3 regions of the Shewanella sp. SM71 genome follow, and region 2 is predicted to be linked to each of the others. Evidence: predicted binding sites of a transcription regulator. Region 2 holds the regulator's gene; each other region holds the start of a gene.
What was found. The regulator NrdR, encoded in region 2, represses ribonucleotide reductase genes. The targets are predictions, from matches to a motif close to AAACACNANATNTNGTGTTT.
Positions count from the first base shown of each region.

Region 1 (7,983 bases), on a different contig from region 2:
ATGGGTGCAGGTCCTGCGGGCATGGCGTTTTCTGTTTATGCCGCCATGCGTGGCCATGACGTTGTCTTGTTTGAAGCGAAATCCGAGGTGGGTGGTCAGTTTAATCTCGCCCGTAAAATCCCAGGGAAAGAAGAGTTTAACGAGACTATTCGTTATTTCATTAACCAAATTAAGCTGCATAAGGTGGAGCTGAGATTAAATACTCGCCTCGATGCCAGTGTGTTGGCGACGGAAAAGTTTGATGAAGTGGTAATCGCCTCAGGCGTTGTGCCGCGTGATTTAGTCTTACCCGGCTTTGATGACCCACGGGTGGTCGATTATCAAAAAGTGCTCTCGGGTGAAGTGACTGTCGGTAATACGGTGGCCTTGATTGGCGCCGGCGGTATAGGGTTCGATATGGCGCACTTTTTGTGTGAGCGCCAGTCGAGCACCTTGAACCCCGATAAATGGCTACAACAGTGGGGCATAGATAAAACTTACCAGCATGCGGGCGGCCTAACTGAACCTCATTCCGACAATACTGATCATCGTAAGGTGTTTTTACTGCAACGTAAAACGTCGAAGATGGGCAAAGGCTTAGGCAAAACAACAGGCTGGATCCACCGTCTTGTGCTTAAGCAACATGATGTGAAGATGAAAACGGGCGTGAGTTACGACAAGTTTGATGATGCAGGACTGCATATTCGCGTGGGTGAAACCGCTGAAGTGCTGGCCGTCGATAATGTCGTTTTGTGTGCTGGACAAGAATCGAATCGCACGTTAGTGGATGAGATGAAAGCAACGGGCCTGCCTGTGCATCTGATTGGTGGCGTAGATGTCGCGGCAGAGCTTGACGCTAAGCGTGCAATCCGCCAAGGCGCTGAACTGGCAATGCGTTTATAGAAAGTCGATAAGCCTTACGTTTTAAGCGTTAAGTATTCAATTTTAGATCCTGAAAGCCTGAACCTGTGTTCAGGCTTTTTTGTTTTAGTTTTTTTGTGTGAATGCATTGAAAATAGAGAGAAGGGAAAATAGTGGGTTTTAAAACGTTTGGTATCTAATGGCGCGGATTGAATAAGGCTGTATTGAAAGGGGTTGTTTGTCTTAAAGTTACTTTTTGTTTTAAAGCGATTTTGGGTTTTAACGCCACATCTTGTTTAAAGCAGCTTATTGAACAATCGAGTTTTGCCGTTATGAGTCTTCAAACACTGCCTGTTTCTGCGTGCGTGTGTCACTTGCTACATTTTGTGTTTGCTTTGGCTTAGCCAAACTGGCTTTATACTGATGAGATTGACACGCATAGGTGACCACAGCTGCACCTTCAGGTGATAGATCCAGCTCTAAATCTTCGGTAGGCACACAGCAGCAGGGCAAACATTCATCATGTTTGAGTTCGGCTAAGGGTTCGTTTAAGTAGCTGACTTTTCCGCTGATGACGCGTGTTTTGCAGGCGCCGCAGAAACCGTTGCGACATTCTGAGAAGATTTTAACTTTTTTAGCTTCGAGCGCTTGCAGCAAAGTGCCTTGTTGCTCGGTAAAGAGCAACACAGGTTGACCTTGAAGGCGCACGATTGGCGCCTTCGCAAACAGGTTTTGTGGCCGTTTTTTTGATGTCACTGTTTTAATGCCATTTTGTAACGTCACTTTTAAGTGTCTTATAGATCGAAGTCGAGGAACTCATCACCATCAACTGCGGAGTCAATTTGGCCGACAAGGTATGAAGAGACTTCAACTTCCTGTGGTGCAACTTGCACTGCATCGCTTTCTAACCAGTTTTTCATCCAAGGTAATGGATTGGTTATTTCTGGGTATGGTTGTGGTAGATTCACCGACTTCATGCGTTGATTAGTAATAAACTCAACGTATTGGCACAGGATCTGTTCATTCAAACCTATCATAGAGCCGTCTTTGAACAGGTATTTGGCCCATTCTTTTTCTTGCTCTGCGGCTTTGAAGAATAAATCGAAAGCTTCCTGTTGGCATTCTGCAGCAATTTCACCCATTTCTGGATCGTCTTTACCGCCTTGCATGATGCTTAAAATATGCTGAGTGCTGTTTAAGTGTAAGGCTTCATCACGGGCGATTAAGCGAATAATTTTCGCGTTACCTTCCATGAGCTTACGTTCAGCAAAGGCAAATGAGCAGGCGAAGCTAACATAGAAACGAATGGCTTCTAGGGCGTTGACTGACATCATGCACAGGTACAAGGCTTTTTTCAGGGTGCGGGTGTTTACTATGACTTCTTTGCCATCGATGACATGGGTTCCTGCACCGAGTAAATGGAATATCTGAGTTAGTTGGATCAAATGATCGTAATAAGCGGCGATATCGGTCGCACGGCTTAAGATTTCTTTGTTCACGACGATATCGTCGAAGATCACTGAAGGATCGTTAACAATATTGCGAATGATGTGGGTGTATGAGCGCGAGTGAATCGTCTCAGAGAAAGACCAAGTCTCAATCCAGGTTTCTAATTCAGGCAGTGACACCAGCGGCAAAAAGGCCACATTGGGCGAGCGGCCTTGAATCGAGTCGAGTAGGGTTTGGTATTTCAGGTTCGAAATAAAGATGTGTTTTTCATGATCAGGCAATGCACCGTAGTCAATCTTATCGCGACTGACGTCTACTTCTTCCGGGCGCCAAAAGAAAGATAACTGCTTTTCTATCAGTTTTTCGAACACTTCATATTTTTGTTGATCGTAACGAGCCACGTTGACCGATTGACCAAAAAACATAGGTTCACGGGTGGCATCGTTGGGTGTTTGACAGAAGGTAGAGTAGGCCATGGTGCTATTTTTCCAATGGATAGGGATCCACTAAATAGGGATCCCTATAAAACCGTTAACGTTAAAGTTAAAGTTAAAGACTAGATTTTACATGCGCCGCCGGCGCAACCGTCATCTTCTTTCTCTAAATTGGTGATGTCATCGTGTGAATCCGACGCACCATCGCGAGTGTTATGGTAGTAAAGCGTTTTAACACCTAACTTGTAAGCATTGAGTAAATCTTTCAGCAGGGTTTGCATGGGTACTTTACGGCCTTCAAAACGTGAAGGATCGTAGTTAGTGTTAGCTGAAATCGCTTGGTCAACGAATTTCTGCATAATACCCACTAGCTGTAAGTAACCGTCGTTGCTTGGCATTTTCCACAGCAATTCATAGCTATCTTTCAGTGTATCGAAATCTGGTACCACTTGTTTTAGCTGACCGTCTTTGCTCGATTTCACGCTGATAAGGCCACGTGGTGGCTCAATACCATTGGTCGCATTGGAGATTTGCGACGAGGTTTCTGATGGCATTAATGCCGACAGCGTTGAGTTACGCAGGCCATATTGCTTGATATCGCTACGCAGTGATTCCCAGTCTAAGTGCAATGGTTCGGTACAAATTTTATCCAAGTCACGTTTGTAGGTATCGATTGGCAAAATACCTTGAGAGTAAGTGGTCTCGTGGAATAACGGACACGCACCTTGCTCTTTGGCTAAGTTCATTGAGGCTTTCAGTAAATAGTACTGAATCGCTTCGAAGGTTCTGTGGGTTAAAGCGTTCGCGCTACCATCAGAATACTTCATGCCGTTTTTCGCTAAATAGTTAGCGAAGTTAATCACGCCTATGCCTAAAGTACGGCGATTCATCGAGGCGATTTGCGCGGCTTTGATAGGGTAATCTTGATAATCCAATAGATTATCCAGTGCGCGTACGGCGAGGTCGGCTAATGGCTCAATATCAGATAACTCTTTGATAGAACCTAAGTTAAGTGCTGACAGCGTACAAAGCGCGATTTCACCTTCAGGATCATCGATGTTGTTCAATGGTTTAGTCGGCAGGGCGATTTCAAGACACAGGTTAGACTGTCTGATCGGCGCGACTTTTGAATCGAACGGGCTGTGAGTGTTGCAGTGATCCACGTTCTGAATGTAGATACGGCCCGTTGAGGCGCGCTCTTGCATCATCAGTGAAAACAGCTCAACGGCTTTTATCGTTTTCTTACGAATGCTGCTGTCTTGCTCATATTGCAGATATAAACGCTCAAACTCATTTTGATCTTCAAAGAAAGCATCGTACAAGCCAGGCACGTCAGATGGGCTAAATAAACTGATGTTTTCGCCTTTGATCAGACGTTGATACATGACTTTGTTCAGCTGCACACCGTAGTCTAAATGACGGATACGGTTGTCTTCGACGCCGCGGTTATTTTTCAATACCAGCAGAGATTCGACTTCTAAGTGCCAAATAGGGTAGAACAGGGTCGCAGCACCGCCACGCACGCCGCCTTGAGAACACGACTTCACTGCGGTTTGGAAATACTTATAGAAAGGTAAACAACCTGTGTGGAAGGCTTCACCACCACGGATTGGGCTACCTAAGGCACGAATACGACCGGCGTTAATACCGATACCCGCACGTTGGCTGACGTATTTCACGATAGACGAAGCGGTCGCGTTGATAGAATCTAAGCTGTCACCACATTCGATCAGTACGCAAGAGCTAAACTGACGCGTTGGGGTGCGCACACCGGCCATAATTGGCGTTGGCAGCGACAGTTTAAAAGTTGATACCGCGTCATAGAAATCTTTAACGTATTTCAGGCGCGTCTCTTTTGGATAACGGGCAAACAAGCAAGCCGCGACCAAAATGTAAAGGAACTGCGCGCTCTCATAGATTTCGTGGGTCACACGGTTTTGAACTAAATATTTGCCTTCAAGCTGTTTTACCGCAGCGTAGGAAAAATCCATATCGCGCCAATGGTCGATATAGGTATCCATCACATCCAGCTCTTCGCGGGTGTAATCTCTTAAAATGTGTTGATCGTATTTACCTAGCTCAACCAACTTAGTCACGTGAGCATACAATGCGGGCGGCTCAAACTGACCGAAGGCCTTCTTACGCAAATGAAACACTGCTAAACGGGCAGCGAGGAACTGATAGTCCGGTGATTCTGGAGAAATTAAATCCGCCGCAGCCTTGATAATGGTTTCATGGATAGCTTCGGTTGGGATGCCATCGAAAAACTGTAGGTGCGAACGAAGTTCAACTTCCGAAACAGAAACGTTTTTTAATCCCTTGGCTGCCCAAGTAATTACGCGGTGTATTTTTTCGAGATCGATATTCTCACGATCGCCACAGCGTTTTGTGACTGTCATAGTGCTATTCATTTGGAGATAGGCCTTGGTTCTTATATGTATTTAGGTGAGCAAAATCACCGTACGTATCCTTGTAAAACAATCAATAATCGTCCCTTAAATACAGCTGACTGGTTACAAACGAGTCAATTAAGCGGCGAGCTTCTAGTGTGTCTGATTGTTACCTATACACAAGATATGGTGTTTTAAATTATATGGGATACAAGATAGTGAGGTTTGCCCCTATTTGCAAGTCTGAATTCAGGGGACATCTTGTGGATAACGTGAGGATAAAATTTTGCGTTAGTAACGACTAACCTTGAAGCTCAATTTCAGGTTAGCGTGTCACACTCATGGGGGATTTTTAGGCGATCTTTTCTTTAGATCGCGATCGCTCACGAGTGCCGATCTTTTATCCGCCTGACTTTTTCCGTGGGTCATAAATAGTATGCTGACACACTGATGTTCGTCAGTGAAGTTACGTATTGGATGCCTTATTCGTGAGCATTGTAGGCGCTGTTTTTGGTTGATGTTGTTAAGTCAATGCTTCGATTAGTGCTTGATGTAGCTCAGTTGGGTTCGCAAAATGCGCGTGCGCAGGCCATTGCAACGGCTTATCGTTCACGCCCAGATAACCCCATAGGGCCACGCCGCCTAACATGCCAGCAGCCTTGGCCGCGAGCAAATCTCGCTCGGCATCCCCAAGATACAAAATGTGTTCTGGAGCACAGTTCAGCTGTTGTCCGCCTAACAGCATAGGTGCAGTGTGGGGTTTTGGGTGTTTTGTAGAATCGCCACTAATGATAACGGGCATACGCAAGTGTAAATTCAGTTTTCGCAATAAGGGACGGGTAAAGCGCGCAGGCTTGTTGGTGATCACCCCAAACGGCAGCTGAGTTAACTCGAGCCAGTCGAGTAATGCCGCTATGCCTGTGAATAGCGCACAGTGATCGCCATTTATACGCTGATAGTGGGCGAGCAGCCCTTGCTGTACTTGAGACCGAAGATCTTCTGCCGCATCAGGGATCGCGGCATCGACTAAGGCAAAACTGCCGTGGGATGCGGCGTAGCGCATGGCCGCTAACGGCTGCGCGGCGATGCCGACGTCTTGAAGACTTAAATTGAGGGCATGCACCAGATCCGGCGCGGTATCGGCTAAGGTGCCGTCGAGATCGAACAGTACGCCTTTGATCTGTGCCAGACTCATATTAATCAACCTTACGCGTTGCTATCATGTAATTCACATCAACCTTAGGCGTGTACTTAAAAATGCCCGTCAATGGGTTGTAGCTTACCCCTAAGGCATCGGTACAGATAAGATCGGTATTATCTACTAGCTCAATCAGCTCCGAAGGCTTAATGAATTTTTTATGCTCGTGGGTGCCAACTGGCAGCATTTTTAGCAAATATTCCGCGCCTAAAATGGTGTGCACGTAGGATTTAATGTTGCGGTTGATGGTGGAGAAAAACACATGACCACCGGGTTTGACCATGTCACAGCATGCTTTAATCACAGATTGTGGATCGGGTACATGTTCGAGCATTTCCATGCAGGTCACCACATCGTAATAGGCTTGATGATCTTGGCTGTGGGCCTCGGCAGTATTTTTTACATAATTAATGCTCACGCCCGTTTCGAGGGCATGTAGGCGGGCGACTTCTAAGGGCTCATCACCCATATCTAAGCCATCAACCTCGGCGCCGATGCGGGCCATGCTTTCAGACAAAATGCCGCCACCACAGCCGACATCGAGCACTTTCTTGCCGAAAATACCGCCAGCGGTTTGATCGATATAGTTTAAGCGCAGCGGGTTTAATAGATGCAGCGGCTTAAATTCGCCGTTGAGATCCCACCAAGTTTCGGCCATACGTTCAAACTTTGCGATTTCCTGTGGGTCTACATTGGTATTCTGATGCATGCTATTACCTGAAGAAGCTGTATTGTGCGGCTATTATAACGACTATGTTTGATAAACAAAGTGCTCGACTGAGCTAAGCCCTTGTGGTTGAGTGAATTTTCAGCAGTTATCTGCTTTTATGTTAATTGTTGTGCTCCGTATCGACCTTTTACTTTATCCCTTTGACGATTTTTCCTCATCGTAAGCCGTGAATTTCAACGCTTGTTTATCGCACAAACGACCAAATTGACAGTGTTTTCATCTATTAAGCCACCAGACTCTCAATTCGATAATGATAGGTCTGGCGACATTAAATAACTGTGTTAGAATGCCAAATCACGTTTTTGGGCTAGGCAATGATACGGATTATACGTTGTCGGCTATTTTTCAGGGGAACGAGCAGTTTATGACTGATCTGGCATCATCTATTTCGCCAATTAATATCGAAGACGAACTAAAGAATTCGTACCTTGATTACGCCATGAGCGTTATCGTGGGACGTGCATTACCAGACGTGCGCGACGGCTTAAAGCCGGTTCATCGCCGCGTTCTGTTTGCCATGAGTGAATTGAAGAACGATTGGAACAAGCCTTACAAAAAATCTGCCCGTGTGGTTGGTGACGTCATCGGTAAATATCACCCCCATGGTGATTCTGCTGTTTATGACACTATCGTCCGTATGGCCCAGCCATTCTCACTGCGTTACACCTTAGTAGACGGCCAAGGTAACTTCGGTTCGGTCGACGGTGACTCAGCGGCGGCAATGCGTTATACCGAAATCCGTATGGATAAGTTAGCGCACCAATTACTGGCCGATCTTGAAAAAGAGACAGTGGATTTCGTCCCTAACTACGACGGCACAGAACAGATCCCAGCAGTATTACCTACACGCGTACCTAACCTGTTAATTAACGGTTCATCGGGTATTGCCGTGGGTATGGCAACCAACATCCCACCACACAACCTAACGGAAGTAGTGAAAGG
Region 1 is NZ_JAKKRW010000004.1:119,493-127,475, forward strand. Features, by position in the region: gene L5L97_RS05455 (NADPH-dependent 2,4-dienoyl-CoA reductase) at 1-882, shown strand, start outside; gene yfaE (class I ribonucleotide reductase maintenance protein YfaE) at 1,171-1,596, opposite strand; gene nrdB (class Ia ribonucleoside-diphosphate reductase subunit beta) at 1,635-2,765, opposite strand; gene nrdA (class 1a ribonucleoside-diphosphate reductase subunit alpha) at 2,846-5,134, opposite strand; gene L5L97_RS05475 (HAD family hydrolase) at 5,637-6,308, opposite strand; gene ubiG (bifunctional 2-polyprenyl-6-hydroxyphenol methylase/3-demethylubiquinol 3-O-methyltransferase UbiG) at 6,310-7,020, opposite strand; gene gyrA (DNA gyrase subunit A) at 7,406-7,983, shown strand, end outside.
Region 1: the regulator NrdR is predicted to act here: its motif matches at 5,289-5,308, upstream of nrdA (class 1a ribonucleoside-diphosphate reductase subunit alpha).

Region 2 (7,983 bases):
AAAGGCTTTCACCTTAGAGAGGATTTCACAGGGATGTTCTTGATTCCCGAGTAAAACCAATACACCACCTTCTGCAGAAATACGCTCCATCGCCTTTTCGAGTGGCCAGCTGCGTTGCTGATCGCGCTCTGAGTGGAGTAAATCGTTGAAGGTATTTTGCAAATGCACGCGCACCAAACAATCTTCTTTCACCTCACCTTTGACTAAGGCAAAGTGCAGTTGATTGTCGATAGTGTCTCTGAAGGTCACCATGTCGAACTCGCCGAAACGGGTCGGTAGTTTGCATTTAGCTTCACGCACAACCGTGGTTTCTTTGGTGTTGCGATACTCGATTAAAGCCGCAATAGTGCCGATTTTGATGCCATGCAACTCGGAGAAAATCTCTAAATCTGGGCGACGTGCCATAGTGCCGTCTTCGTTCAAAATCTCAACGATAACGCCCGATGGCTCAAGTCCCGCAAGACGGGCTAAATCACAGCCAGCTTCAGTGTGGCCTGCGCGGGTTAATACGCCGCCGTCCTGTGCCATTAGCGGGAAGATGTGCCCTGGTTGCACTAAATCAGACGCTTTAGCCTCCTTAGCCACAGCCGCTTTCACCGTTACAGCGCGATCGTGGGCCGAAATACCGGTAGTCACACCTTCTGCCGCTTCAATAGAAACCGTAAAGTTAGTCGAGAACTGGGCGTTATTATTCGTCACCATTAAGGGGAGATTTAACTGCTGGCAACGGGCTTTAGTCATGGTCTGGCAAATAAGCCCACGGCCATATTTCGCCATAAAGTTAATCGCTTCTGGCGTGACCATTTCGGCCGCCATGATCAAATCACCTTCGTTTTCTCTGTCTTCGTCATCCATCAAAATAACCATTTTGCCTTGACGAATATCTTCGATGATCTCTTCTATACTGTGCAGCGCCATTGTAGGACCTTATGATTTTGCTGTTATTATGAAATTCTATACCTAAATAACCTAAGCTGCCGATAAGCTTAAGTTAAATAATCTGCTCCTGTGCACTAACGCACAAAGCCGGCACGGGCTAACATTTCCATGGTGACGCCACCGCTCTTGCTGTCTTTGCCATCATAATTCATCAAGCGTTCAAGATAACGGGCGATTAAATCCACTTCGATATTCACCTTATCGCCCGCTTGCAGGTCGATTAACGTGGTTTCCCCCGCGGTATGCGGCACTATGGTCAAGCGGAATCGACTGCCGTCCACTTCGTTAACCGTCAGACTCACACCATCAATGGTGATGGAACCTTTATGGGCAATGTAACGCCCAAGCTCTACGGGTGCGGCTAACCAAAACTCGATAGCTTGACCACGCACTAGGCGTTGCTCAACCATAGCAATACCGTCTACATGGCCGCTGACCATGTGTCCGCCTAGGCGTGTGGTTGGGGTGACGGCTTTTTCAAGATTAACCTTAGTGCCCACTTTGTAGTGAGCAAAGCCAGTTAGACTCACAGTTTCGGCTGATACATCAGCCACATAGCCGTCGGCTAATTGCTGCACAACCGTTAAACACACACCGTTGGTGGCAATACTGTCGCCTAAACGCACATCGTTTAAATCCAGTTTGCCGCTCGCCACGGTAAGACGAATATCATCGCCTTTACGCTCCAGTTTGCGCAGGGTGCCAACGGCTTCAATAATCCCAGTAAACATGGTTAACTCACTTAATTAAATAAAGAAGTAATAAGGCATAAGACTCAAGGTTAAACGGTTATCTTGCTCCAATTCGATTTAGATAAAGAGGTATCAAGCATAACGCTCAAAGTTAAACGGGTATCTGGCCCTAATTTGCGCTCATCTACCAAAATTAGTGCAGGAATGTGTGCCATGGTTTGATAATCGGGCAATTGCAGCAGATTACGCCCATACCCACCGAGGATTTTCATCGCTTGGTACAGCACTAACTCATCGGCAAGCCCCTGCGCTAAAAATGCGCCCGCTAAGGTTGCACCCGCTTCCACCAGCACGTGATTACAGCTTTGGCCTAAATAGCTTAATAGTTCAGGCAATGAGACGCGACCTGCAATTGCAGGTAACACGAGGCAACTCACATGGGAGGGCAATTGTGCTTGAAACTCTGCGGAATAAGCCACGGTCGAGACCAAGAGTATGGGCGATACGATAGCCAAGCAGGCGGCCGATAACGGCAAACGGGCGCGACTGTCGAGTATCACTCTTAATGGCTGCAGTAATTGCGCCTCGGTTACACTGTCTTTTAAGCTGCCAAGTTCCTGATAACGCACATTGAGTGAGGGATCGTCCGCCAGTATGGTTTCAATTCCCGTGACCAGTGCACAAGAACGTAAACGTAATCGCTGCACGTCGCGACGAGATTCTGGACCGGTTATCCATTTAGACACACCGTTAGACAGCGCGGTTTTACCATCGAGACTCGCAGCCAATTTTACTGTAACTCTGGGTAAACCCGATTCCATCCGCTTCATAAAGCCTAAATTCAAGGCATAGGCTTCATCGCGATGTAATCCCACATCCACTTCAATACCGGCGTCACGCAGCATTTGAATGCCACGACCACCTACTTGCGGATTAGGATCTTCCACCGCGACCACCACACGTTTAACGCCAATATTGATCAGCGCCAAGGCGCAGGGCGGCGTGCGGCCATAATGGCTGCAGGGCTCTAAAGTGACATAGGCCGTTGCGCCGCGGGCGCGTTCGCCAGCCATACGTAGCGCATGCACTTCGGCGTGGGGTTCACCCGCTTTTTGATGATAACCTTCACCGATGATTTGATTATCTTTAACGATAACGCAGCCCACACAGGGATTGGGTCTTGTGGTGTAAAAGCCTTTGCGCGCCAATTGAATCGCGCGGCTCATCATTTGGGTATCGAGTACGGACCAACTTATGTTCAAGCTCATGTTCAACCCTGTTGTTAAAGGTTTCGGCTTTCACCAGTCTTACAAACCTGTCTTTTAAATTTGTGCTTTCACGCCAATCGCTCGTACACGTCTGCCTTGTCGGCGACAAAACTCAATGACTACTTTTGCAGCTTGGCGATGGCTTCGCCAAATTCAGACACGTCTTCAAAGGCGCGGTACACAGAAGCGAAACGAATGTAGGCGACTTTATCTAGGCTCATCAATTGCTCCATCATTAAGTTACCCACCATTTCTGACGGCACTTCCCGCTCGCCAGTGGCGCGCAGAGTAGACTTGATTTTGCTGAGTGCTTGCTCTATTTCATCCATAGATACGGGGCGTTTTTCAACGGCGCGCAACATGCCACCTTGGAGTTTTTCTTCATCAAAGGGTTGGCGTGAACCATCGCGCTTAATCACCCTAGGCATAACTAATTCGGCGCCTTCGAAGGTGGTAAATCTTTCATGACATTCGGTGCATTCTCGGCGACGGCGCACTTGGTGGCCTTCTGCCACTAATCGGGAATCGATGACTTTAGTATCTGTCGCGCTACAAAATGGACAATGCATTGAGCCTCCTGCCAGTGAATGGTGGTAAAGCGTTAATGGCTTTACCTGTTAAATCTCAGTCAAACGCAATGGATTTAAACCTAAGATTTTACCAATAAAAATGGCCGCGAGATGCGGCCATGAGATTTTATCCTATTTATGGGCTGAGGTTAACTACCTGAGCTTAACAACCTAATGTTAAGTGCCTGATGCTAAGTACCTGATGCTAAATACCTGATGTTAAGTGCCTGATGCTAAATACCTGATGTGATAAGTATCAAGTCTGTCGGCGGTCAATCTCGGCCCTTCATCTACTAAGCGTAGATGCATAGGCAAATTAGCCGTAAACAGGGAAACGTGCGCAAAGTGCCAATACTTGGCCTTTAACACGCTCAATCACAGCAGGATTGCTTGCATCATCAAGGATGTCACAAATCCAGCCCGTCAGCTCTTTCGATTCCGCTTCTTTAAAGCCACGGCGCGTAATAGCTGGCGTACCGATACGCACACCAGAGGTCACAAAGGGTGAACGTGGGTCGTTTGGCACTGAATTTTTGTTCACGGTAATGTTAGCGCTACCTAAGGCGGCATCGGCTTCTTTACCCGTTAAGTCACGACCAATCAGGTCAACTAGCATTAAGTGGTTGCTGGTTCCGCCAGAGACGATTTTGTAACCGCGCTCAAGGAACACTTCAACCATAGCTTTAGCGTTGTTAACCACTTGCTGTTGGTAAACTTTAAATTCTGGCTCTAGGGCTTCTTTGAACGCCACCGCTTTACCTGCGATAACGTGCATCAATGGGCCACCTTGACCGCCTGGGAATACCGCAGAGTTCAACTTTTTGTACAAGTCTTCATCGTCAGCAGCAGATAAGATCACGCCACCACGAGGACCCGCTAAGGTTTTGTGGGTCGTAGATGTCACAACGTGCGCGTGTGGTACTGGGTTTGGATAAACGCCCGCAGCAATAAGACCGGCAACGTGCGCCATATCAACAAATAGGTAAGCACCTATTTTATCTGCGATTTCACGCATTTTTGCCCAGTCAACGATACCTGAATAGGCAGAGAAACCGCCGATCATCATCTTAGGCTTGTGTTCTATGGCAATACGTTCCATCTCTTCGTAGTCAATTTTGCCAGACTCGTCGATACCGTAAGGAATGATGTTGTACAGTTTGCCAGAGAAGTTAACGGGTGAACCGTGGGTCAAGTGACCACCATGAGCTAAGTTCATGCCCAGTACGGTATCGCCAGGTTTTAACAATGCCATGTAAACCGCGCTGTTTGCCTGTGAACCTGAATGAGGTTGTACGTTAGCGTAAGTTGCGCCAAACAGTTGTTTAGCACGTTCAATCGCTAAGGTTTCAACTACGTCCACATACTCACAACCACCGTAGTAACGCTTGCCTGGATAGCCTTCAGCGTACTTATTGGTTAACTGTGAACCTTGCGCTTCCATCACGCGTGGACTGGTGTAGTTTTCAGAAGCAATCAGCTCAATATGCTCTTCTTGACGCAGAGTTTCATTCTGAATTGCGTTAAACAGTTCCGGATCATAATCTGCGATATTCATATCTTTTTTCAGCATTGCTTACTCCAGCTGCCAATTCTTATAGGTAGGGTTGCGCGGTATTCTACTCGGAACGCGGTCACAATCCCAGTATTTGAAACATGAAATTCCTGCAGATAGTGCTTGAACTTGGCTCATTGTCGAGTTGAGTTCGGCGCGCAATCGAGTAGAATTAGCCGCATCATTAGTCACTTAAGATAGAGAAAAATGGCTCAGTTTGTTTACAGCATGCTGCGGGTGGGTAAAATTGTTCCGCCTAAGAAGCAGATCCTTAAAGATATTTCTTTAAGCTTTTTCCCCGGCGCCAAAATTGGCGTACTCGGCCTCAACGGTTCAGGTAAGTCGACACTACTGCGTATTATGGCGGGTATCGACACCGAAATTGAAGGTGAAGCGCGCCCAATGCCGGGATTGAAAATCGGTTACCTGCCGCAGGAACCTAAACTCGATCCGAATCAAACCGTGCGTGAAGCGATTGAAGAAGCGGTAGCAGAGGCAAAAAATGCCCTGACTCGCCTCGATGCCGTTTATGCCGCCTACGCCGAGCCGGATGCCGATTTCGACGCCCTTGCAAAAGAGCAAGGCGAACTCGAAGCCATTATCCAAGCCCAAGATGCCCATAACTTAGAGTACGTCCTTGAGCGCGCCGCCAACGCCCTGCGTCTGCCAGATTGGGATGAGAAAATCGAAGTATTATCCGGTGGTGAACGTCGCCGCGTGGCGATTTGTCGCTTGCTGCTTGAAAAACCAGAAATGCTGTTACTGGACGAACCGACCAACCACTTGGATGCTGAATCTGTGGCGTGGCTTGAGCACTTCCTGCAGGAATATGCTGGTACTGTGGTCGCGATTACCCATGACCGTTACTTCCTCGACAATGCTGCTGGCTGGATTTTAGAACTCGACCGCGGTGAAGGTATTCCGTGGGAAGGTAACTATTCTTCATGGCTTGAGCAGAAAGATGCCCGTCTGAAGCAAGAATCGGCTACCGAAAGCGCTCGCCAAAAGACCATTGCCAAAGAATTGGAATGGGTACGTCAAGGCGCGAAAGGCCGCCAGTCTAAAGGCAAAGCCCGTATGGCACGCTTTGAAGAACTGAACACTAACGATTACCAAAAACGTAACGAAACCAACGAGCTGTTTATTCCGCCCGGACCACGTTTAGGTGACAAGGTTATTGAAGTGAATAACCTGACCAAATCTTACGGTGACCGCGTATTGATCGACAACCTGTCGTTCTCTGTGCCTAAGGGCGCGATCGTCGGCATTATCGGTGCCAACGGCGCGGGTAAATCGACCCTGTTCCGCATGTTATCCGGCGCTGAAAAGCCAGACAGCGGCAGCATTGAGCTGGGTGATACAGTGCAACTGGCCTCGGTTGAGCAGTTCCGCGATTCGATGAATGATAAGAACACCATTTGGGAAGAAATCTCCGGTGGTCAAGACATCATGCGTATCAACAACATGGAAATCCCGAGCCGTGCCTATGTAGGCCGCTTCAATTTCCGTGGTGGCGATCAGCAAAAAGTCATCGGTACTTTATCTGGTGGTGAACGTAACCGCGTGCATTTAGCCAAACTGCTGCAAGCGGGCGGTAACGTATTACTCCTCGACGAACCCACCAACGATTTAGACGTTGAAACCCTGCGCGCACTGGAAGAAGCGATTCTGGAATTCCCCGGTTGCGCTATGGTGATTTCGCATGACCGTTGGTTCCTCGACCGTATCGCGACCCACATTCTGGATTACCGTGACGAAGGCCAAGTGAACTTCTACGAAGGTAACTACACAGAATACTCGGCATGGTTGAAAAACACCTATGGCGCCGATGTGGTTGAGCCACACCGCTTGAAATACAAGCGCATGATAAAGTAAATCTAGAATCTAGAATCTAGAATCTAGAATCTAGTCAAGCATGTATCTGAGGAGTTTAACTCGAAAGGGTTAAGCTCCTTTTTTATGGCATCCCGTTACGCTATAAGTGCCGCAAGCTTTGGCACTATTTCAAGCTAACACTATTTCAAGCTAACACTATTTCAAACTGGCACGATTTCAATTCAAGCTGGCAAAGTAGGCCACCAGCATGTCCATCATCACCCTAAGTGCAGGCTGCATGTGTTTGCGGGATTGATACACGCCATACACACCGAGGGACAGAGGTTTAAACTCAGTTAATAAAGGCACTAGCTGACCCGAATCTAAATAGGGTTTCGCCGCCCAAACGGGCTGCATGGCAATCCCCTCACCTGCCAGCGTGGCATTGAGCACCACCATTGAATCATTGGCGCTGAAATTCCCATTCACAGGCACATTAAAAGCTTGACCTTGGTTTGACTTAGGATCGGAGTTCTGCGTCTGGGCCTGTTTCGCAGCCACATCGCTTTGATAAAACCGCCACATCACATCGCCAAAATAGGAATAGGTTAAACAGTTATGCTGAGTTAAATCCTCGGGATGCAGCACGGCGGCGCGCGCGGCAAGATAACTCGGTGCAGCGCATACCACAGACTCACACTCCCCTAAGCGCCTAGCGATAAGATTGGGATCGAGTTCATTGGTGATACGAATCGCCAAATCAATTCGCTCGGCGACCAAGTCGACGGTTTGGCTGCTCACGTGGAAATTCACGCTCGCCTGCGGATAACTGGTTAAATATTGCTGTACCACGGGCGTTAAAATCTGATGTGCCAAAAACTGGGAGCAACTAATACGTAGTAATCCCCGCGGAATCGCCACAGCGGCGTGGCTTACCGCAGGCACTTCGTTAGCCAGTTCGAGCAGCCGATGGCAATAGTCCAGCACTTGCTCACCTGCGGGCGTTAAGCTGAGGCTACGCGTCGAACGATGCAGCAACCTAGCACCAGACCATTCTTCCATTTCGCTCAAGTAACGGGTCACCATAGAACGCGACATATCTAAGGCATTGGCGGCGCTGATCATGCTGCCGCGCTCAACAATAGTCA
Region 2 is NZ_JAKKRW010000003.1:44,771-52,753, reverse strand. Features, by position in the region: gene ribBA (bifunctional 3,4-dihydroxy-2-butanone-4-phosphate synthase/GTP cyclohydrolase II) at 1-918, opposite strand, end outside; gene L5L97_RS03890 (riboflavin synthase) at 1,014-1,670, opposite strand; gene ribD (bifunctional diaminohydroxyphosphoribosylaminopyrimidine deaminase/5-amino-6-(5-phosphoribosylamino)uracil reductase RibD) at 1,721-2,899, opposite strand; gene nrdR (transcriptional regulator NrdR) at 3,019-3,468, opposite strand; gene glyA (serine hydroxymethyltransferase) at 3,785-5,038, opposite strand; gene ettA (energy-dependent translational throttle protein EttA) at 5,228-6,895, shown strand; gene L5L97_RS03865 (LysR family transcriptional regulator) at 7,073-7,983, opposite strand, start outside.

Region 3 (7,983 bases), on a different contig from region 2:
CTTGACGGTGGTGCATCGCCGTAAAGTGCAATATGGCCCCATCGATCCCGTTGAAGCGCGGGAGATTTTTATCCGCAGTGCTTTGGCAGAAGGGCAGTTGCAAACTCAAGAAGCATTTTTTGTGGCTAACCAAAAGTTGCTTGAAGACATTGAGTCCCTTGAGCACAAATCCCGTCGCCGCGATATTTTGGTGGACGAGCAAGTGTTGGTGGACTTTTACGAGCCGCGGATCCCGGAAGGGATTTACAACGCCCAGCTGTTTTTTGGCTGGTGGAAGAAGGTAAAGCGCGAGCAACCGGATTTACTCGATTTCAGCAAAGCACTGTTAATGCAGCGCAATGCCGACCATATTTCGACCTTGGATTTCCCCGATACGTGGCACAAGGGCAATTTGCGCCTGCAGCTGAGTTATCATTTTGAGCCTGCCGCCAGTGATGACGGCGTGTCTGTACACATTCCGGTGGCGCTGCTTAATCAAATTGATGACAGTGATTTTGATTGGCTAGTGGCAGGGCTGCGGGAAGAAAAGTGCATCGCATTGATCAAATCGTTGCCTAAAAGTTTACGGCGTAACTTTGTGCCAGCGCCTGATTACGCCCGAGCTTGTGTGCAGGCCATGGTACCTTTTAGTGCCAGTTTACTGGATACCATGTGCAAACAATTACTGCGTATGAGCGGCACGCGTATATCGCCAGAAGATTTTGATGCAACGCAAATGCCCGCGCATTTACAGATGAATTTTAAAATTGAAGACGATCATCATAATTTAGTAGCGCAGGGCCGCATGCTCGATAACTTAAAAGCCGAATTGCAGGGTGTTGTTGCTAAGGCGATACGTCAGGTGGCGGATAAGGGAATTGAAAAAGAAGCCTTAACTGAATGGTCTTTTGGTGATTTGCCGCAGCAATACCAGCAGCAAAAAGGCAATTATCAAGTACGAGCGTTTCCGGCACTGATCGATAAAAAAGACAGCGTCGCGATCAAATTATTTGATGATGAGTTCGAGGCGCAAGATGCCCATCGCCAAGGTCTGCGACGTTTGCTGTTGCTCAACATTCCTTCGCCGGTAAAACATTTACAGCAAGCCTTGCCGAATAAGGCCAAATTGGCGATGTATTTCAATCCTTTTGGTCAAGTGCAAATTTTGATTGATGATATTATTGCCGCCGCCGTGCAGCAGTTGTTAGACCAAAAAGCGTTAGATGTACGTAATCAAGCTCAATTTGAGCTAGCAAAGGATTGGGTTCGCCAAGAATTAAACCCGACTGCTGAGCAAATAGCTCTTAAGGTTGAACAGATTTTAACCTTGTACCAGAGTATTAAAAAACGTCTTAAAGGCAAAATAAGTTTAGATATCGCCTTTGCTATGAGTGATATCCAAAATCAATTAGACAAATTAGTGTTTAAAGGTTTTGTAGAAGCCTGTGGTTGGCAGCGTCTAGCGGATGTGGCGCGTTATTTAAAAGCGATTGAAACCCGTGTTGAAAAACTGCCTATTGACCCGACTCGCGACCGTTTGCACATGCAAAGTATTAATAAAGTGCAAGCAGCCTTAACGGCGCAGCTAGCAAAAGTACCGCGCGCTATGCCAACACCGCCCGCATTAATTGAAGCTCGCTGGATGATTGAAGAATATCGCGTATCTTGTTTTGCTCAAGTGTTAGGTACCGCATACCCTATTTCTGAAAAGCGTATATTAAATCAACTTACCGAACAGTCATAAATACGCCTAGATTAATATTGAGCAATAGCCAGTTATTTACAGCGCTGGCTATTGACTCAAATAAGGCTTTATCAGGCATGTGTTGATGCGGGCGACTGGTGATAATAACGTAAATCGTGTTCGGTTCGACGTCCTTGACTAAAGGCTGAGACGCGCTTTAAATAACCAATTACACGGGTGCCGTAATCAATGTTTTTTGAACCGCATTGGTGACAATATTGCTGAGTTTGTTTATCAATATGTTGGCATTCATTGCAGATAGTAATTTTCACATTGACACAAAAATAATTACACCCTGTACGTGCAGCGACATTATATAAATTAAGATAATTTTTCACTGATAACTTTTCATCTAAATTTAAATGTAATGCTGAGCCCCCATCTAAGTAGCGGGTCATTTTTTCACCGTGCATAATAAATTTATCAAGATAATTAATGTTAGTGTCTTCTACCGGATAAAAGTAACTGTTATAGCAATTTCGATTAACAAAGTAGCCTGCCTTTCTATCCCAAGCTGCATTCTTTATACCTAAGTTTTCTGCTGGAACAAACTCAGTATTAAATTTGTAGCCAAATTTTTGAGTAGCTTCTCGGTTAACCTTATAAATAATCTGTAATTGTTGGTCGACAAAGGTTTGGTAATCATTATTAGTGTCAGCTATTAAGCCTAAAGATTCAGCAGCTTCTACCATGCCATTAATACCAATCGTCATAAATTGTTTATCCAGAGAGATAAACCCCGCGGTATAGACTGGCAGCATGCCATTGGCTAATTGTTCTTCCATTAGCTTACGATAGGCAATCTGATATTGATGAACCTTTTCAACCTCGATTTTAAGATCGCGTTTATCTTGGATTAATCGATTCATATTAATAGTGATAACATTAATTGAACCCGTGGCGACGCCGCCAGCACCTAAGCTGTAGGAGAAGGTGTGATCGCTTATTTCATTCCGTAAACGACAGCATGAGGCTAAAGAGTCAGCATTTTTGGATTGATAAATAAAAAATGCACCGCCTTCGCTCATATTTTTGGCACAAACATGGGCAAACTCCGTATCTTTAACTTTATCATCAACGGTTAACATCGCCGCGGTGATCACTGGAAAGGTTAAAATGGCTTTATTCCGTTCTTGATTAAACCAATCTAAGAAAAAAACTTGTAACTGTTTTAAAGAGTGCCAATCTGGCGGGGTAAAGTCAGGAAATACAAATTGCCCAAACATGGCTTCAAAATAATATTGATCATAAAGAGAGATATTCCAAAATACACTTTGGTATCCTCTTGCTGCTGCAGGTTGATTTAACGCATACACAACGTGTTGCAGGTGGTTCTCTATTGCGTGTTTATGCTCGGTGAGATAATCATCTCCAAAATCTTTACGGGCAAAATAATCGAAATACATTAAAAATTCGACAGTCGCAATTGCGCCAGCAAATTGCGCGCTGATAGCAAATACTAAATTAACAAAGCTGCCACAAAAAGACTCTAAGTGTTTTGGCGCTTGTGATTCGCCGCCTAATTGAGTTAATCCGCTGAGTAAAAATGGGTACATTGAAATAGAAGCACAATAGGGTTTTAAACTGGTTTCATCATGAACGTAAATTTCATGTTCTGTTATTTGTCTCTCGTATTCTTTCGCTAAATCTACACCATATAATTCAGTTATTTTTTGTTTTACTAATTCACGATTAATATCAATAAAATAATCTTTCATTAACTCGGTTTCTAAGGTGGCAATGTTCTTATGAGTCACATTTGCATTCGCATCTAAATGCGAAGCATCAGCGGCATTATTGGATTGTTGATATTGCTTAATAAAAGCTAATTTTTTTTGTAATTGCTGTGGGTTAAGAGATGGCATGGTGATGTTCCCTAAATTTAAAGTTGAGTAGGTTTCCCGTTGCGAGTTCAATAAAGCGTTGATTAGTTTTTTCCTTTTCTAATCCTCCTTGATTTGGTCGCCAAGCCCCCGTTTTGAGGTAATCCAACTGTGCAATTAGATGCTGTGATACCTTGGTTTTTCCAGTGTAGAGACAGGTTTTAAGACCGTGTTTTTTTGCCAGTGATAACTTGTCGAGTAATGCAGCGGGGTTCCATTCGCCACCAAAAAATAAAACACAACTCACCAGTCCCTGATAACGTGTTAAATAATGTTGAAAATTATCATTATTTAACTGAATACCCGTTTCTGGATCCCAAGTATCTTGGCTATGACATCCTTGGCAACGTAGTGGGCAACCTGTGATGGTAAATGCTAACGACACCTCATCAGGAACCTCTTGAAAACAGATCTGTGGTGCAAAGCTATTAAATGTAATAACCACCATATGTTGTGTCCATTTTATTTTAATCAACTATATATTGTGTTTTATAATATCGGGATAGGCAAATAATAGTTTGATCAAGATCAAACTATTGAGGATTAATGCGATGAGGTTAATCTTGGGGGAGTGAAGCAGATAACACGGGTGAATGGCTGTAAATAAGTGCTTGTTTAAGCTGTATTAAACTTAGCTTATTTACAGTAGGTTCCAGATTTTAAATAAAACAGCAGCAGTGTAAATAATGGTTAGACTAATTAAGTTTACATTGAGGAATATGAATAATTTTTTGATGGATATGTTGTAACAAACGGTAACTATCAGCCAGATCGCAATCAATTTGCTGTTGTTTTTTATAGCCCAATTGGGTGAGCTCTATGTGCCAGGTGGGTACAATTTGCTGTAGCGCTAAGCTATTTTTAACGCAATTGAGCTTACAACCATCAAGTGCCAATATGGGGCGTCCAGATTTAGCCAGTCTGACAATCGATTTTATATTCCCTCCAACGCCCGCGATACATGACATTTGCATCACGCCTGAACGATCAAGGGTCAGTGCCACATCATTAGCTAATTGTGCGACATTTGAGCAGCCGGAGCAGGCATAAACCAAGGGTTTATTCGTCGATAATTTTGTCATGTTGGCACCTTTGTAAAAAAGTGAATGTCGATGATAGGCACCCTAAATCGGCATGCCTACCATTGTTTAGCTAACAGTTAGCAAGGGATCTCTGCGTTACGTCTAGCGTAGAACCACCAAGTGATAACCACACAACTGGCGTAAAACAGGATAAACCCATAGAGCGCGGTATCTACCGCTCCAGTTAAGCTCATTGCGGTGCCATAGGATTTGGGAATAAAAAATCCGCCATAGGCAGCAATGGCAGAAATAAAGCCTAAAACTGCTGCGGACTCTCGGTTTCCTTCGATTTCGGCTTGTTTTTCCATGCCTTTACCTAATGCTTTTTGCCTAAGGGTTAAAAACATCACTGGCACCATACGGAACGTTGAACCATTACCAATGCCTGTGGTGATAAAGAGCAAAACAAACATACCGAAGAAGCCGCCAAAATTACCCGCAGCACCGTCATGCGGTAAGAAATACAGCACACCGACAACGCCTAACGCCATGAAGAAAAAATTCCATAGCGTCACTTGGGCGCCGCCAAATTTATCGGCTAATTTACCGCCGATAGGCCTGGCTAATGCACCTGCAAGTGGACCGATAAAGGCAAACTTAACGGGATCGACATCTGGGAATAACATACCCGATAACAATGGGAAACCTGCAGCAAAACCAATAAAGCTGCCAAAAGTTCCTAAATAAAGCCAGCACATTAGCCAAGTATGATGACGTTTAAAGACGACGGCTTGCTCCTTAAATGAAGATTTAGCATCCGTAATATCATTCATGCCAAACCACGCCGCAATGGAGCCAATAATGATAAATGGCACCCAGATAAACGCCGCGTTTTGCAACCACACCGAATGTGTTTCACTGTTTTGCAATACGAGGGTGAGAGGCTCTCCTTCTAAACCGCCAAACACACTGGCAGATATCACTAAAGGGGCAATTAATTGCATGCCCGATACGCCTAAGTTACCCAGCCCAGCATTAAGCCCTAGTGCAGTACCTTTTTCAGCTCTAGGATAGAAAAAGCTGATGTTTGCCATACTCGATGAGAAGTTAGCGCCACCTAAACCACAGAGTAAGGCTAAAATCAGCATGATGAGATAGGGGGTTTCGATATTTTGCAGTGCAAAACCCATCCATAAACAAGGGATTAAAAGTGATGCGGTTGATAAGGCTGTCCAACGGCGACCACCGAAGATGGGGATCATAAAGCCATAGAAAATTCGCAGTGTAGCACCCGATAATGCGGGTAGCGCCGCCAACCAAAACAATTCATTTGGGCTGTAGTTAAAGCCTAATGTCGGCATTTTAACCACCATAATGCTCCAAATAGACCATACGGCAAACGCAAGGAAGAGGTTGGGTATTGAGATCCATAAATTGCGCGTGGCAATTTTTTTACCTTTAGTGTCCCAAAAATGTTTATTTTCAGGTTGCCAATCGTTAAGTACAAAGGCGTCGGGTGTGGTCATTTCGGGTAAGTTTTTTACCGTTTGACCACTGGCCCATTCCATTCTCTCGGCTCGGCGAATTGAATAATGCATCCACATTAATGAGATAGAACTAATAACAAACAACAGCATAAAACAGCTTTGCCAGATGCCAATAACGTCATTGAGCATCCCAAATGTGACGGGTAATAAGAAGCCGCCAATACCGCCGACCATACTCACAAGGCCGCCCACTACGCCGACATTATTCGGGAAATAAGTCGGTATATGCTTAAATACCGCCGCTTTACCTAAAGACATGAAAAAACCTAAGGTAAAAATAAGCAGCACAAAAACGGGCAAGGATAGGTGGAAGTTAAATTCAAAAACGTGTTCAACCCCTTTTACACTGTAGTGGGTTGGGGGATAACTGAGTAAAAAGGTACAAATGGTACTGATGCCTAACGTCCAATACATGATGCGACGGGCGCCGTATTTGTCGGACCAAAAGCCGCCTAAAATACGAAATAAAGAACCTGGGATAATATAAAACGAGGTAAGAATACCGGCGGTGACTAATGACACACCATAAACATCAATAAGGTAGTGGGGTAGCCATAGGGCGAGTGCCACAAAGGCGCCAAACACGAAAAAATAATATAATGCGAAGCGCCAAATACGAATGTCGCTGAGTAAGCTTAGTTGTTCACTGAATTTGGGCGGTTTGAAATTAGTTAATCGGCGGGGTTCTGTTTTGGCAAAGACCAAATATGTGGTTGCCGAAATCGCAATGATTAAAGCATAAATTTGAGCGGTTTCTTGCCAACTGAAGTACTTTAATAAAAAGGGTGCGCCAAAGGTTGTTAGCGCAGCACCCACGTTGCCCGCACCAAAAATACCGAGTGCAGTACCTTGTTTTTGTGTTTCAAACCAAGATGCGACATAGGTCGCACCGACAATAAAGCCACCGCCAGCTAAACCCAGCCCAATACCTGCAACTAATAGCATATCGTAACTATCAGCAAGACTGAGCAGATAGGTCGCAATGGCAGCAATGTACATTAACGTACTAAATACAAGGCGCCCACCCCAGCGCTCCGTAAACATACCTAGGGCAATGCGGCTCAACGAGCCGCTTAAAATGGGCAGCGCCATTAATAACGCCATTTGCGTATCGGTTAAGGCTAAATCCGCTTTTATTTTTATCCCTAAAATTGAAAATATCGTCCAAACGGCGAAACAGAGCGTAAAAGCAGCGGTGGTAAGCCACAATGCGCGGTATTGTCCACTCTTAATGTGTAGCGGTAGACTACTCATTTGAAAACTCCGACAAATTAGCAAAATGTAACGTTAAAAAACATTAGCTTTTTAATGGGTTACTGCAGTAATGGCTCATTATTGGTGTCAAAATCAAAACCTTCTATATGGGCTTCGTCTATTAACACTTGGATATATTGAGCAATGGATTTTTGACGCACTTTTTCATTAAGGTATAAGCTAATCCTGTCGCTAACCGCTTCAAATGGGAGAGGGTTACCGGCAATTTTGTGTTTGATATCGACAATATGAAATCCATAACGACTTTCTATCGGGTAGGGTTGCAAGCCTATTTCGGCGGTTAATAGCTGTCGTTCAAATTCCGGCACGGTTTGCCCACGGCTGAGCTGACCTAAATTTCCCCCTACGGATTTTGAAGGGCAGGCAGAAAACTCCTGTGCTAAAGCGGCAAAATTGGCTTTTTGATGCAATTGTTCAATCAGTTGCTCGGCGATGATTTTACCCTCTGCTCTGGCTTTTAAATCATCGGGCGCAGCGGCAATCAGGATATGGTTAGCCTCAACCAATGGCGAGGTTGTAAATCGATGTGGGTT
Region 3 is NZ_JAKKRW010000009.1:108,307-116,289, forward strand. Features, by position in the region: gene hrpA (ATP-dependent RNA helicase HrpA) at 1-1,723, shown strand, start outside; gene nrdD (anaerobic ribonucleoside-triphosphate reductase) at 1,795-3,588, opposite strand; gene nrdG (anaerobic ribonucleoside-triphosphate reductase activating protein) at 3,575-4,054, opposite strand; gene L5L97_RS10935 (putative zinc-binding protein) at 4,302-4,688, opposite strand; gene L5L97_RS10940 (nitrate/nitrite transporter) at 4,766-7,429, opposite strand; gene L5L97_RS10945 (peptidylprolyl isomerase) at 7,489-7,983, opposite strand, start outside.
Region 3: the regulator NrdR is predicted to act here: its motif matches at 4,077-4,096, upstream of nrdG (anaerobic ribonucleoside-triphosphate reductase activating protein).